DNA from 3 places in the Paenibacillus sp. FSL K6-1318 genome. Region 1 is predicted to be linked to each of the others. Evidence: predicted binding sites of a transcription regulator. Region 1 holds the regulator's gene; each other region holds the start of a gene.
The links. The regulator Rex, encoded in region 1, represses fermentation and respiration genes when NADH is low (regulators of the CRP and FNR family bind a similar motif). The targets are predictions, from matches to a motif close to TTGTGAAATATTTCACAA.
Positions count from the first base shown of each region.

Region 2: the regulator Rex is predicted to act here: its motif matches at 3,177-3,194, upstream of pflB (formate C-acetyltransferase).
Region 3: the regulator Rex is predicted to act here: its motif matches at 3,168-3,185, upstream of NYE45_RS27830 (formate/nitrite transporter family protein).

Region 1 is NZ_CP150270.1:4,181,346-4,186,862, reverse strand. It holds gene NYE45_RS18400 (tetratricopeptide repeat protein) at 1-12, shown strand, start outside; gene dinG (ATP-dependent DNA helicase DinG) at 155-3,016, shown strand; gene NYE45_RS18390 (redox-sensing transcriptional repressor Rex) at 3,235-3,888, shown strand; gene NYE45_RS18385 (amidohydrolase) at 3,875-5,179, shown strand; gene NYE45_RS18380 (DUF5590 domain-containing protein) at 5,219-5,517, shown strand, end outside.
Region 2 is NZ_CP150270.1:4,408,815-4,414,331, forward strand. It holds gene pflA (pyruvate formate-lyase-activating protein) at 1-746, opposite strand, end outside; gene pflB (formate C-acetyltransferase) at 836-3,094, opposite strand; gene adhE (bifunctional acetaldehyde-CoA/alcohol dehydrogenase) at 4,074-5,517, opposite strand, start outside.
Region 3 is NZ_CP150270.1:6,202,835-6,208,351, forward strand. It holds gene NYE45_RS27825 (molybdopterin oxidoreductase family protein) at 1-1,784, opposite strand, end outside; gene NYE45_RS27830 (formate/nitrite transporter family protein) at 2,210-3,061, opposite strand; gene NYE45_RS27835 (FAD-dependent oxidoreductase) at 3,422-4,783, opposite strand; gene pelA (pectate lyase) at 5,246-5,517, shown strand, end outside.

The DNA of each region.
Region 1 (5,517 bases):
ACCCTTCATTAAGCGGGAATTCGGCGACAAAAAAACGGTGTTCCCTCCTTTGGCATAGCGGTGGGAACACCGCTTTTTTGTCAGTTAATTTTCAAATCCCCTTTTTTTTGCTATGCTGTAACATAGACTGGAATGGAAGGGACCGTACATTGCAATGAAATTTGCCGTATTGGATTTCGAAACAACCGGCACGCAGTCCGACGGTGAGATTATACAGGCCGGACTTGCCATCATAGATCATGACTTCAGCATAACTCAAATATATAGTTCTTATGTGAACCCTGGTGTACCGATTCCCCCGTTTATTTCGGGGTTAACGGGTATTACCGATGCCGATGTGGCGGACGCTCCTTCACTCGAAGAGATGATGATGGAGATGGTTCCGCTGCTTAACGATGTGGTTCTTGTTGGACACAACGTTGCTTTTGATTTTCACTTTTTACAGAATGCTCTGGACCGTTGCGGTTATTTGCCGTTCACTGGCCGTATTCTGGACACGATTGATTTTCTGAAGATTACGTTCCCATCACTTGGTTCTTATCAACTTGGTTATGTGTCTTCAGAATTTGGTTTTCAGCATGATCGCCCTCATCAGGCAGACAGTGATGCACTGGCGACAGCCTATGTGTTGCTCAAATGTCTGGATGAGTTAAAGGAATTACCGCTCATAACGATTCAGCGGCTCAGTGACCTGTTCGCACCAGAAGACAGTGACTTGGGTTGGTTCTTGGACGGAATGCGCAGTGAGAAGGAAGCAGAGCCGATTCAGGACCTGGATGGACATACCTATTATCGTCAGCTTGCTCTCAATGTGAGTGATTGGACGGATATTGGTGCACCACGTGATGAACGGGAGGGTAACCCCCTTGATGGTGTAAGCTTCGAACAGTTTATGGACCAGGTTCGGGAGAACCTGAAGGATACGCTGGATCATTATGAAGAGCGCGAAGCGCAGACTCAGATGTTCAGCAGTGTAAGGCAGGCTTTGGACGAAGAGAAGCATCTCTTGATCGAGGCTGGAACAGGTACCGGTAAATCTCTGGGGTATCTGTTGCCTGCTATTTACGAAAGTGTGAAGCAAGAACAGAAAGTCATGGTCAGTACGCATACGATCAATCTGCAGGAGCAATTGAGAGAGCGGGACATTCCAATGCTGACCCAAGTGGTTCCGTTTCCGTTTAAGGCTGCTGTATTCAAAGGACGTGGACATTACCTGTGCCTGCGCAAATTTGAACACAAAATCAATAAACGTGAATTCGCCACACCCAAAGAGGATTATTTCACAGCCGCTCAGATGATCGTCTGGCTTACGCAGACCGAAACTGGAGATGATGAGGAACTTAACCTTAGCGGACGCGGTGGGGACTTCTGGGAGACCGTACAGAGCGAATCCGAGTCATGTCTGGGAAGATCCTGTCCATGGTTCCGCAAATGTTTCTATCATCGTGCCAAACATGAGGCCGGGTTGTCTGATATTGTAATCACCAATCACTCCAAATTATTTACGGATGTCAAAGCAGCACATCAGCTGCTGCCAGCCTATGAGAGTCTGGTGATCGATGAGGCCCATCATCTGGAGGATGTAGCTGGTAAGCATCTTGGAATGCATATGAAATATTTCACGTTGGTTCATACACTGACCCGTCTGTTTAAAGACAGTCGTAATGGTCAGCTGCCTATGCTTCGTTCGCAGTTATCCGGGCATGAAAATTCGGTGCAATGGGGCTCCATGGTGGATCAGATGTTCCCACTCGCTCTTGAGGTTAAGGAGTTATGGGATCGCATGAGCGATGCCCTGTTCGGGCTGTTGCCTGAACGAAGTGATGCTTCACCGGGAGAGACGGGGCAATTTTCCCTGCGACTGAAGGCTTCTCAGAAACCTGCGAAATGGCAGGAGTTGCAGGATCTGGAGAACCAGATCTATGTGACACTGGGCGATTTGGTTCGCAAAGGGGACAAATTGTTGCTTGAGGTGAAGGAAGATCAGGATGATTATCAATCGGATAGCCTGATCACGGACATCACAGGATTGCTGAAAGATCTGACCACGTTGAAGGAGAATCTACGGTTCTTCATGCGTATGGATGATGCCAAAACGGTGTACTGGATGGAAGCCAGCGGCCAGTTCCGCAGCAAATCGCTTCAGCTGTATGCTGTACCTGTAGATGTCAGTGCACAACTTAAGGATTTGTTTTTTGACAAAAAGAAAAGCGTTGTGCTTACATCGGCTACGCTCTCTGTCGATAAGTCATTCCAGTTCATGATTGAGCAGCTTGGCTTGCAGGAAGCCGCCGATAATAATCGGCTGTTAACGTCGATGCTGCCATCACCTTTCAACTATCGTGATCAGGCACTTCTGGTGATTCCGCGTGATTTCCCGAGTGTGAAGGGCAGTGTGGGTGATGCGCACTTTGTTAATATGCTGGTGCAATCCCTCGCAGAGACAGCAATTGCCACCCGTGGACGCATGATGGTTCTGTTTACTTCATACAAGATGTTGCGACAGGTCTATGATCCGCTCAAGGAGGCGCTGTCTGGTAACGACATCTCGTTGCTGGGGCAAGGCGTGGACAGTGGAAGCCGCTCCAAGCTTACTCGCAGGTTCCAGGATGCCAAAGCTACGGTACTTCTGGGCACAAGCAGCTTCTGGGAGGGTGTAGATATCCCGGGTGATGCGCTAACCTGCCTCGCTATTGTAAGATTGCCGTTCCAGCCACCGAATCATCCGCTGGTGGAAGCCAAGAGTGAGTTGCTCCAGGAGCAAAAGAAAAATCCGTTCATGAAATTGTCCGTGCCGCAAGCGGTCATTCGTTTCAAGCAGGGATTTGGCCGATTGGTGCGTACCGCGAAGGACAGAGGAATTGTGATTGTCTATGATACACGCGTAATTGAAGCGTACTATGGCAAATTCTTTTTATATTCATTACCTGGTCCCAAAATGGAGCATATGCTCACAGAGCAAATGGTTCCACGAATTACCGAATGGTTGGAAAAACCTGCTAAAGAACAAGAATAATAGTTGTTTTGTTCGTTATATCATTGCATGACGCTACAGTTTGGCGTTAAACTTTATGAGATCTTTCCGTTTGCGAATAAAGCAGTTGCACGTAAGAACTTATAACCTAAATTACAAGGAGCATTCTGTATAAAAAGTCACTTCTATCTTTGAATTTATACAGAATGCTCATCTTTTCATCTATTATTTTATCGTGGGCTTGGTAAGGGGGAGCAAGAATGAAATCAGATAAAATTTCGGAAGCGGTGGTACGACGTCTGCCTGTATACTTGCGTTATTTGAGCGAGTTGCATCAGCGTGAGGTGGCTACGGTGTCTTCTCAAGAGCTTGGACAGAGACTGGATCTGAATCCGGCCCAAATTCGTAAAGACTTGGCTTACTTCGGTGATTTTGGTCGAAAAGGGATCGGGTATGATGTATCCTACTTGATCGAGAAAATTCGTCACATCCTCAAAATCGATCAGCAAATTAATGTGGCTCTGGTGGGAGCGGGTAATCTCGGACAGGCCTTGTCCAACTACAACGCTTATCTGAAAGACAACATGAAGATTGTGGCTGTATTCGATGCATACGGACCGAAGATTGGAAGTCAAATCAACAGTTTGACAGTGAAACCAATGAATGAATTGACGGAAGCGGTGAAAACGGATAACATTCGCATCGGGATTATCACGGTTCCGGATACGGAAGCCCAAAATGTAGCCGATCAGCTTATTGAATCGGGAATTGAAGCGATCCTCAATTTTGCACCAACAATTCTAAAAACACCGCCGCATATCCGCATTCATCATGCTGACTTTACGACGGATCTGCTTAGTTTGGCCTATTACTTGGAGACTGGAAAGGACGACGAGGAAGATGACAACAAATAGATGGGTAATTCACAACGGCAAATTTGCCGTTAATGAAGGCGCAACATGGAATGTCGTTCAAGGTTACATGGTTGTTGATAATGACAAGATTGTGCATATTGGTGAGACATTGCCGGATGGAGACGAAAACTGTACCAAAGTGGATGGAAAAGGACTGTTCTTCCTGCCGGGTCTGATCAATACGCATGGTCATGCAGCGATGTCGCTGCTCAGAGGTCATGGAGATGATCTTGCGTTACAAGTTTGGTTGCAGGAAAAAATGTGGCCGATGGAAGCGAAAATGACTTCGGAAGATGTATACTGGGGAACTTCACTGTCGGTGCTTGAAATGTTGAAAGGCGGGACTACAGCTTTTCTGGACATGTATGATCACATGGACCAAGTGGCTAAAGTTGTGGAACAATCCGGCGTTAGAGCAGCACTGGCACGCGGTGTAATTGGTTTGTGTTCGGAAGAAGAACAATTGCGGAAGCTGGAGGAGTCGGCTGCGTTTGCACGTGAGTGGAATGGACAGGCCGATGGTCGCATTACAACCGTAATCTCGCCACACGCACCATATACATGCCCTCCAGACTACATAGAGAAGCTTGTACAGGTCGCGAACGATCTAAACCTTCCCCTTCATACACATATGTCGGAAACGCTTCGTGAAGTCGAGCAGAACGTTACAGACTACGGATTGCGTCCTGTGGCACATCTGGAGAAACTGGGCTTTTTCTCCCGTCCATCCCTGGTTGCACATGCGGTGCATCTGAATGACGAAGAGATTGAAATTCTGGCCCGTCATGATGTCGCTGTATCCCATAACCCGGGTAGTAACCTGAAACTGGCTTCCGGTGTTGCGCGGGTACCTGATTTGCTGAAAGCAGGAGTTACTGTGTCACTCGGAACAGACGGACCGGCAAGTAACAACAACCTGGATATGTTCGAGGAAATGAGACTGGCTGCATTGATCCACAAAGGCGTGTCCGGTGACCCGACTGCAGTACCAGCAGGCGAAGCGCTATTGCTTGGAACGTCATATGGCGCCAAATCCATTTTCTTGAATAATACCGGAGCACTCAAGGTAGGCATGAAGGCTGATTTTATCGCTCTGGACATTGAACAGGCACATTTCTATCCGCATACAGACCTGATCTCACATACGATCTACTCGGCTTCTGCCAAAGATGTGGAGCACGTATGGGTGGATGGAAAACAAGTGATTAAACATGGCGAATGTCTGACGTTGGATGAAGAGCGCATTTTGCGTGAGTCTCAATTGGCATTTGATGGTCTGCTTGCTCGTTAATTGCAGCACAGCGCATCATAGGGAAAGGAAGTTCGGCTTTTGAAGAAAAAAAAGAAGTGGATATGGATTTCGCTACTTGCACTGGTTCTGATTCTGTTTGGACTTCAGCGTTATTACGTCTATGTCACGCAGGACCAGCGCAAGGAAGAAGCACTTGCCATACAGGCAGCACAGGAGCAACTGGGCATTACATCCTATGATGAATTGCGAAAGTACATCTGGGGAGATAAAGAAGGCTCTGATAACATCTACTGGACCCTGATCGGCAAAAACAAGGATAACCAGGATGTGATGGTCTGGGTTAAATTCGACGCAAACAATCAACCTGCTACAGGGGC
Region 2 (5,517 bases), 230 kb from region 1:
CCGGAACAAGCCATGCCAGCTGTTTCCTGGCGACCTTGTTCGATCAGGCGATACGCCCGCTCCACTTCTTCTTCACTTGGCGAAGGAACACCATCCAGTGGATATACTTTACCGAGCGCTTCCCATTTGTAAATCCCCATCTGATGATATGGAAGAATTTCGAACTTCTCGACGCCATTTAATGTGCCAATAAACCGTCCGAGGTTAAGCAGATCCTCTTCCTCGTTATGAATACCAGGCACATACACGTGGCGTATCCACATTTTTCGTCCTTGCTCCGATAGCCACTTGGCCGTTTTCAACGTTCTCTCGTTGGATTTGCCTGTCAGCTTAATATGTTTCTCGTCATCAATATGCTTGAGGTCCAGCAGAACCAGGTCTGTGTGATCCAACAGATCGTGAATCCGATCCGGTTCGTTGAATCCGTTGCTGTCCAGTGTCGTATGCAATCCCCAACGTCGCTTCACTTCCTTGAAGATCTCGGCTACAAAGTGAGCCTGTAACGTTGGTTCTCCGCCAGATATCGTGAGTCCGCCTCCGGAGCTGCGGTAGTAGGATAGATACGGTTCAATTTCTGCAAGTACCTCCTCAAGCGTCATTTCTTTTCCACCATCCAGCGCCCATGTATCAGGGTTGTGGCAATACTGACACTTGAGTAGACATCCTTGCATAAAAAGCACGAAGCGGATGCCTGGGCCGTCAACCGTCCCGAAAGTTTCGAGTGAATGAATATGTCCTTTAACCATGCTGCCTCTTCCTTTCTGTATCCGCATCCGCTGTGCGTTTAATATGGTTTGGAATGCCTTGCTCTAGCGGTCTTCTACTTGCAAATTACTTACATCGAGCCATGGAACGTACGGTTGATTACATCCAACTGTTGTTCACGAGTCAATTTAATAAAGTTAACAGCGTAGCCGGATACCCGTACAGTCAGTTGCGGATAATTTTCCGGGTGATCCATCGCATCAATCAATTGCTGACGATCAAATACGTTAACGTTCAGGTGATGAGCATTTTGACCGAAGTAACCATCCATCATCGCAGTCAGATTGGATTTACGTGTTGTCTCCTCTTTACCCAATGCTTTTGGCACGATGGAGAAGGTATTGGAAATACCGTCAAGACTGTGTTCATACGGCAGTTTGGCTACAGATCCAAGGGATGCCAGTGCACCTTTTTTGTCACGACCATGCATTGGGTTCGCACCTGGAGCAAATGGTTCACCTGCTTTACGACCATCCGGTGTAGTCCCTGTTTTCTTACCATATACCACGTTGGAAGTGATCGTCAGAACAGATTGCGTTGGCACTGCGTTACGGTAAGCTTTGTGCTTGCGAATCATGCCCATGAAGTTCTCGACCAGTTCAACAGCAATGCTGTCTACACTGTCTTCATTGTTACCGTAACAAGGGAAGTCTCCTTCGATTTCAAAATCAACTGCGATGCCTTGTTCGTTACGGATTGGTTTTACTTTGGCATATTTGATCGCACTCAGTGAATCTGCTGTAACGGACAGACCAGCGATTCCGCACGCCATCGTACGTACAATGTCACGGTCATGCAATGCCATCTCGATACGCTCATAGCTGTATTTATCGTGCATGTAGTGAATGACGTTCAGGGTGTTCATATACAGCTTCGCCAACCACTCCATCATTGGTTTGAAGCGTTTCATAACCTCATTGTAATCCAGCACGTCACTTGTAATGGCAGGATACTCAGGTCCGACTTGTGCTCCGGATTTCTCGTCACGACCACCGTTGATCGCATACAAGAGAGCTTTCGCCAGGTTGGCACGAGCGCCGAAGAATTGCATTTGTTTCCCGATCTTCATCGCCGATACACAGCAAGCAATACCGTAATCGTCACCATAGATCGGACGCATCAGATCATCATTCTCATATTGGATTGAGCTGGTTTCAATGGATACTTTGCTGCAATAATCTTTGAAAGCTTCTGGAAGTTTCGTGGACCAGAGTACAGTCAGGTTCGGCTCTGGTGCAGGACCCAGGTTGTGCAACGTATGCAGGAAACGGAAGCTGTTTTTGGTTACGCGTGTTTCACCATTTACGGACATACCACCGATGGACTCTGTTACCCATGTTGGATCTCCACTGAACAGTTCGTTGTAATCTGGTGTACGCAGGAATTTGACGATCCGCAGTTTCATTACGAAATGATCAACCAATTCCTGAGCCTGTTCTTCAGACAGGATGCCTTCTTGCAGGTCACGTTCAATGTAGATATCCAGGAAAGAAGATACCCGTCCCAGGGACATCGCAGCACCGTTCTGTTCTTTGATGGCAGCGAGATAACCGAAGTACAACCATTGGAACGCTTCTTTCGCTGTAGTCGCTGGCAAGGAAATATCGAACCCGTGCATCTCACCCAATTGCTTCAATTCTTGCAATGCACGAATCTGCTCAGACAATTCTTCCCGCAGACGAATGACATCTTCATCAATGACATCAACTTCGAGTGCATTCAATTCACCTTTTTTGTTACGAATCAGGAAGTCTACCCCGTACAAAGCTACACGACGATAGTCACCGATGATCCGACCACGGCCGTAAGCATCTGGCAGACCTGTAATAATTCCTGCTTTACGTGCTGCACGCATGTCGGAAGTATAAGCATCGAATACACCCTGGTTATGTGTTTTGCGAATGTTCGTAAATATATCAATGACGCCTTGAGGCAATTCGAAGCCATATGCTTCACATGCATCAATCATCATCCGGATTCCGCCTGTTGGTTGAATGGAACGTTTGAATGGAGCATCGGTCTGAACGCCGACAATCTGCTCTTTGGACTGATCTAGATAACCGGGTTGGTGAGAAACAATAGTCGCTGGTGTGTTCACATCAACGTCAAGGACACCGCCGTTATCCCGTTCTTTTTTGGTCAGATCAGATACAATCTCCCACAATTCTTTGGTATTCTGAGTTGCACCTGCGAGGAACGCTTCATCGCCGTAATACGGAGACAAGTTGTGTGCCAGAAAATCATTCACATCTACGGATTTGGTCCATGTTCCTTTGGTAAAGTTTCTCCAGCCTGTTTGTTGTTTGACATCTTTTTCAATCACCGACATCGTAATCCCTCCACTAATTTGGATTTCTGGACACATAACATCTTGCTTCATTCGTATCATTGTGTGCCCAGAGCCGCGATTAATGTGAATTGTTTCACATAAAACCGGAACATGTTCTCTCTACTTGGGAACCGGAACCGCGGGATGAATGTTTTTCTTACATTTTCAGTATACGACTTGGCACTTTCATCATCTGTGATTTTTATCACAAAGTCAGCGAACTAACTCACTCCACCTGCGCTTTGTCCCATTGAACCTATATAGTTTCACACTTAGCCACTGCGCGGGCAGAACAACCTTCCAATCGCTGCTCACTATTTAAATTTACTGAAAAAGCGAATGAACATTAGGTGATGTACACTGGCCACTGCAAGTAGAGAATAACCTTCCGATCGCTGTTATCCCCGGATTTTTTGATTCACTTTTTCAAAGGTGAAAATCCAGTGATAAAGGCGAGCGCTTCGCTTCTTCAGGTTTTTTCTCTCCTTTCCGTTATCGTGTACATTAGGTAGTTCTACTAATAAAACAATAAAATTCAATATTTATTTCGAAGACGCAAGCTTCGCTTTTCAGGTTATTTCTGCCCTCTCCGTTATTGTGTGAACATCTGGCTCAAACGGCCACATCACGGATTTCGTGCCACCTCTTTAAGAACCTTTTGCTCCTCTATACTCGGAGCAAAACAAATCTTAAAATAAATCCTGAAAAACAGATGCTCGCTCTTCTGTTTTTCTGCCCTCTTCTTTATTGTCGAACATCTGGTTCAAACGGCCACATCACGGATTCCGTGCCACCTCTTTAGAACCTTTTGCTCCTCTATGCTCGGAGTAATTCAAATCTTAGAATAAATCCTGAAAAATAGGTGCTTCGCTCTTCTGTTTTTCTGCCCTCTTCTTTATTGTGTAAAAGACGGCAATCGGGGCTCCCCTCTCGGGGAACCCTGATCTTCTTGCCGTAAGGCACGCTTCGTTCTGATTCGTTATTCAAACTTTCCGTAGAAAGCGTTGCGGTATACATCAGCCAGTTCAGTTACCAACGGCAACTTCGGATTGGCGGTTGTACATTGGTCTTCGAAGGCACGGTCTGCCAGATAATCGACATGTGCTTCAAAGTCTTTTGCATCAAATCCGATTTCCTGGAACGATTCTTCAATACCCAATGTTTTGTTCAGGTTACGGATGGCATTGATAAGACTGGTTACGCCTTCTTCTGTCGTGCGAGCAGGCAATCCCAAGATACGGGCGATTTCGGCATACCGCTCATCCGCTACAAAGTGCGAATATTTCGGGAACGATGCAAATTTGGTCGGTTTTTTCGCGTTGTATCGAATGACGTGTGGCATCAGGATTGCATTGGTGCGTCCGTGTGCGGTGTGGTACTGACCGCCCCATTTGTGCGCCAAGCTGTGGTTAATGCCTAGGAATGCGTTGGCAAACGCCATACCGGCAATCGTGGAAGCATTATGCATTTTCTCACGTGCCAGTTTGTCGCCTTGCAGTGCCGATTGCTCCAGGTATTGGAACACCAGTTGAATGGCTTTGATCGCAAGTCCATCTGTGTAGTCATTTGCCATAACAGACACATAAGCTTCAATCGCATGCGTCAGTACGTCCATACCTGTATCCGCAACCGCCGTTTTAGGCAGGGAGTATACGAATTCCGGATCGACAATCGCTACGTCTGGTGTCAGCTCATAGTCGGCCAATGGATATTTGGTGTTACCTTGATTTTTATCTGTAATAACCGCGAACGATGTCACTTCAGAACCTGTACCGGATGTTGTTGGAATCGCTACAAATTTCGCTTTTACACCGAGACGTGGATATTTGTAGATCCGTTTGCGGATATCCATGAATTTCTGTTTCAGGTCATTGAAGTCCGTGTCCGGATATTCATAGAACAACCACATGGCTTTGGCAGCATCCATCGGTGATCCACCGCCAAGTGCGATAATGCAGTCCGGTTGGAAGCGACGCATCATTTCCGTTCCGCGATCTACCGTCGTTGTGGACGGATCGGGCTCTACATCGGAGAATACTTCGATCGCTACCGGCATTTGGCGTTGACGCAGATAGTGTTCTACCTTTTCCACATATCCAAGCTTCACCATCATCGCATCCGTAATAATCGCAACACGTGTGATGTCAGGCATTTTGGCAAGATACTGCGTTGCCCCTTTTTCGAAGTAGACTTTGTTCGGTACTTTGAACCATTGCATATTCACGGTACGGCGAGCCACCCTTTTCACATTGATTAAGTTCACAGCGGTTACGTTGGAAGAAGTCGAGTTACGTCCGTATGATCCGCATCCCAGTGTCAATGATGGCATATTCGTGTTGTAGATATCCCCGATGGCACCGTGTGTGGATGGTGAGTTCACAATAATCCGTCCAGTTTGCAGACGATCTGCGAATTTGCCGATC
Region 3 (5,517 bases), 2.0 Mb from region 1:
CGTTGATGTTTGGCTGAATTACCAAAGGTGGAGTTCAGGAAATTATGGTTTGGCGGTGACAGGAACATCAACGGATACGTATCGGCAGGTCCAGCCGGATTCTCCCCATCATATCCTTCAACCAAAGCACTATAAGTAGGGAGCGGTGGAAGACCTCTCTGTTCCATTGTCTCTGAGTACAATTCAATTTTGCCTGAAGGCGTGGGCAGCTGATCCAGAAATGCAGCATGTGGCGTCATATCCAGCTTCACGAATCGGTGCTGCTTCAGTCCCTCCAACGTGACTCCATTCATGTAGGGGTTGCCTGTGTCCTGGAGAGCGTACTCAATCATCTGTTCCGGCGTTTCTCCGAAGATTGCAGGATCGTACCCCATAGCCTGCCCAAGCAGTGAGAACAGTTCCACATTGCTCTTGCTCTCCCCAATCGGTGCAATTACCGGCTCTTGCAGATGAACGTACTGATGCCAATAAGAGGTGTACAGGTCCGTCGCTTCAAAGGAAGATGTGGCTGGCAATACGATATCTGCATATTTCGCCGTATCCGTGATGAACAGATCATGCACAACCGTGAACAGATCCTCCCGTGCAAAACCTCGCTCCACCCGCTCGGTATCCGGTGCCACCACCAGTGGATTGCTGCAGTAGACCATCATGGCCCGGATCGGCTGCTCTGCTTCCAGCAACGCTTCACCAATCCGGTTCATATTCACCACTCGCGGCTCCCGATTCTGCCGCAGCTCCGGACGTTCCAGCGCGTCGCTATTCGTGCTCGCATAGCCGTTAGTACGAACGGCACCGCCGCCTTGCTTCAGCCATTGCCCTGTGATGGCAGGCAGACATGCAACGCTGCGCACGTTCATGCCCCCATTATCATGATGCTGGAGGCCATTGCCGATGTGAATATGAGCTGCCTGTGCGTTGCCGTATAGTTCGGCCAGCTCCACAATGGTTTCCTCCGGCACGCCAGTAATGCGTGCAACACGTTCAGGGGTGTAACTGCGGACATGATCACGCAGTGCCTCATGTCCCACCGTATATTTTTGCATAAACGCTTCATCCGTCAGTCCCCGTTCGAACAGCACATGCATCAATCCTAGCGCCAGTGCGCTGTCCGTGCCCGGATACAAAGGAATAAACCAGTCGCCCCACTGGGCGGTACGATTACGATGAACGTCGATTACGACGATCTTGGCGCCTTTCTTGCGGGCTTTCTCCGCCAAAACAACCTGGTGCATATTCGTACTAACGATATTCCCGCCCCATACCAGGATGAGATCCGCATGCTCCGTATCTTCCGGCACCGTTCCATGGTTGGCGCCCATCGTATATTTCCAGCCGGTATTCCCGGCCGCATTACAGATCGTCTGCTCCAGTACACTCGCACCAAGCGCATTGAAGAAACGTCGGTCCATGCCGTCTACGCCGAGAATGCCCATGTTACCGTAAAAGCTGTAGGGCAGGATGCTCTCCGGGCCGTAAGTCTCGGACAATGCAGTGAATTTGGTCGTAATCTCGCGAATTGCTTCATCCCAACTGATTCGTTCGAACTTACCTTGCCCTTTGGCTCCTACACGTTTCATCGGATATTGTAGACGCTCAGGGTGATACACCCGCTCGGTCATATTTCTGACTTTATTACAAATGGCACCCTTGGTGATCGGATGATCCGGATTGCCTGCCACCTTCACAATTTTACCGTTCTCTTTATGTAACAACAGACCACAAGTGTCCGGACAATCGAGCGGGCATACCGCTGCAAATACCCCATTCTCCTGATCGATCATCGTATGGCTCCCCCTCTTTAAAAAAACTATCCCTATATCATATCTTCTTCGAGGTTATCACGTAAAGAGAACAGTATATTTTCGCCTAATAATAACCGCTATAGCAGCTTTAAATTATTTTCAAAAAATGTTTTATCGTTTGATTCAACTTCAGAATTCAGGGGTAAATTAAAAACAAGGCATTAGGCTAGTGTTTCCCCACTTCCTCCTCATGCCATATCATGGACCACTCCCGAAATTCGCCATGAACAGGTTTCGTTCCCCCGAACCTTGTCATGGCGAATTTATTTTGCATTAAACTCCAATAAGGTTCCCATACAAAAAACGATCCCGCCCTGCTACATCACAGCATATTCGCCATGAACCGAGCAAGATCAGAATCGTCTTCACTTCTACTATAAGGTGTATATACCGCGCTGTACCCGCTACGCCTGTTTGCTCCACATTCCTCTGGCCTCCGTCTCCACAGGTTCGATCGATGTTGCTACCTCTGGTTTCACTTTCGGCTCAGCTTGACGCAGGTACACCACCCAATAGGCTGCAGCTACAAACAGAGCACCACCTGTCAGATTCCCGAGCCATACTGGAATGAAATTCATCACGTATTGTCCCCACGAATAATACCCTTCGAAGATTGCTGCAGGGATGAGAAACATATTGGCTACAACGTGCTGGAATCCAATGGCCACAAATGCCATCGTTGGAAACCAAATGCCCAGTACCTTGCCACTCATCGTATCTGATGCATAAGATAACCACACCGCCAGCGCAACCAGCCAGTTACAGCCGATACCGGAGATAAAAGCCTGCAGGAAGCCGTCATGCAGCTTATGCCCAGCCATATCCACCACTTTCGCCAGATATACACCCTCTCCGGTCAGACCAAGCACATGTCCAAACGCGTACGCAACAAATAAAGCTCCAACAAAGTTGCCAATCGTCACTAAGGTTAGATTTTTCAACATGCTACCTGCGGATAATTTCCGTGCAATCGTCGCGAGTGGAACAGCCATCATATTTCCCGTCAGCAACTCGCCACCACCGATGAGTACCATGATCAATCCCACTGGGAACACCGCTGCTCCAATCAGATTAACCAGACTCCCCCACTCTGCCGGAGCAGACGCAATCACCCGAATATCCAGTAGAAAACCCAGCGCGATAAAAGCCCCTGCCAGAAAACTGAGCACCAGTACAGAAGACACCGGATATTGAGCCTTTTTCATACCTGTTTGCGTCGTATATTGTGCAACCTCAAGAGGTGTTTTTGCTGCCATATCATTCATCCTCTCCTTCATTGTTCATCGTTTGGGAAAACAACCTAAAACACTTAACTTTGCGCTTAAACCCTATCACAATTGTATCTCGGTACCACGTAAAACTTTGTGCAAATTATCACAATCTCATTTATAAAAATCGTTATTAAATTTGTCATTCAATGACTATGACAGCAAGAGATATGCGCATGTTACTATGTACCTCCATACAAATATCAAAAAGACTGACGATATGTTCGCCAGTCTTTTTGCATCTTATGAGTCAGATGTTTATATATTTATCTACTTTGATTCCTAGCCGTGCTATTGAGTCACCTATCCTGTTTGGTTATACTCTCTGTTTAAGCATATTCTGCTTCCTTACACCATTGCTGGTGCTTTTACTTCTATTGGAGGCAGTGCTTGCAGACCCGCCGTGTTCAGGAAGTTCCACGGTTTGTTGTAATGTGGCTGGAAGAAGAAGTCGATGAAGGCCAGCTCATCTACGGTCATGTTGTTTTGGATGCATACCGAGATCGTATTAATCGATTGGGTCAGATCCACCTGAGACATCACCTGTGCTCCGACGATCCGACGAGTTGCCTGCTCATATACCACTTTAAGCAACAGTTTTTCAGCCGTTGGCATGAATTCCGGACGGTAGCTGTCTTCCAGTACGACAGATTCCACAATCAGACCTTCTTCAGCAGCAGACATTTCCGTCATGCCTGTACCCGCGATATTTTGCTCATAAATTTTGATACCCGATGTTCCTTGCGTACCCATATACGGTGTCGTAGGACGTACCAGGTTGCGAGCTACCAGTGTACCCATCCGCACAGCGTTGGTCGCCAGTGGAATGTACGCTGCTTTACCTGTCGGGTTGTAATGAATAGCACAGCTGTCACCCGCAGCGAAGACGTCTTTTTGACTGGTTTGCATATATTTATCCACGACGATTGCACCGTTCGGCAGCATATCCACTTGGCCTTTGAGCAGCTCTGTATTTGGACGGAAACCAATGCACAGAATAACCAGATCGGTTTCAAACTCCCCTTTGGACGTGATTACCTTGGTCACTTTGCCATTCTCTCCAGTAAATTTCTGTACCGTTTGACCGAGAGCCAGCTTGATACCACGTCCAGTCAGCGTATCTTCGATTGCATCGGTGAATTCAGGGTCCAGGTATTTGTTCAAAATCCGGTCCACACTGTCGATCAGGGTAACTTCCTTGCCGTTCATCTGGAACGCCTCAACCAGTTCAACGCCGATATATCCTGCACCCACAACGGTAACGCGTTTGGCATCTTTGGCTTTTTCAATAATCGTGTTGGAGTGATTGTAGTTTTTGCAAAGTAAAATATTGTCCATCTCAATGCCTTCAAGCTTCGGAACGACAGGCCATGAACCCGTTGTCACGATCAGTTTATCAAACGTATCTTCAAATTCTTCCCCGGTTTGCAGGTTTTTAGCCCGAAGGGTATGACCCTTGGCATCAACTGCTGTAACTTCATGAAGCATCTTGGTTACAACGCCGAGATCTGCCAATTGATTAGGCGAAGAATAGAACAAACCGTCAGCGTCTTTCACAACTCCACCTACGTAGAGCGCAATGCCACAAGATAGGAAGGAGATATTGTCATTGCGCTCATACACCGTGATGGTAGCATCCGGGTACAATTTGGCGGTGTTTACGATGGCTGCGGTCCCTGCGTGTGTACATCCGATAACTGCGATTTTCATTAAAAGTTCCTCCTCGAAATATATAAATGAGTTTTGAATATAAGGTTGTTTTAGTTGTGAAATATTTCACTTCTTAATCGATACTGTATATGTGATTTATTTCACTTTATACACTCATTATAATGTGATCTTTTTCACATTGCAATAGGTTGAGCAAAAAAAGTTTGTTGAAAGAGGGGATTCCCATGTATTCAAGCCTTTCTTCCCTTCATTTTATTGATTTCATTTTCCCCGGATTCGAGTCAATTTATGCTATGCAAAGGCTTCCGCGTTCCCTGTATGGACGCATAAAGTTAGAAGCGTGCCCTGCATTCATGTTTTACTTGTACAAAAAATAAATGGCTTCAATTTTAATTACAGGGTTGATTTTTAAAATGGTAAGCGCTTACAATAATATCAATCCTTTAAATGGATTTTATGTAAATTAAACACCAAATCTCATTTCATTCAGGAGGCGTTCATTTGAAGAAACGTTCAATGCCTGTCGTATTCCGCATGGTTCCCGTTACGCTTGCCATCACTATGATGACAACTGGATTATCCATCCCCTCTGCTGCTGCATCTGTCGATTCTCCACCCGTTACGATTAAAACGGAGGTTCTGTCCTCCAAACTCCCAGCAGGTGCCGATGTGTCTTCACTGCTTCAAAAGTTCAGGGATGTCAGTCATTTTGCAACTGGCGATCTGGTCAAAGATACGGCCTATGCCCTAAATATCGTTTCGTGGCAAATGCC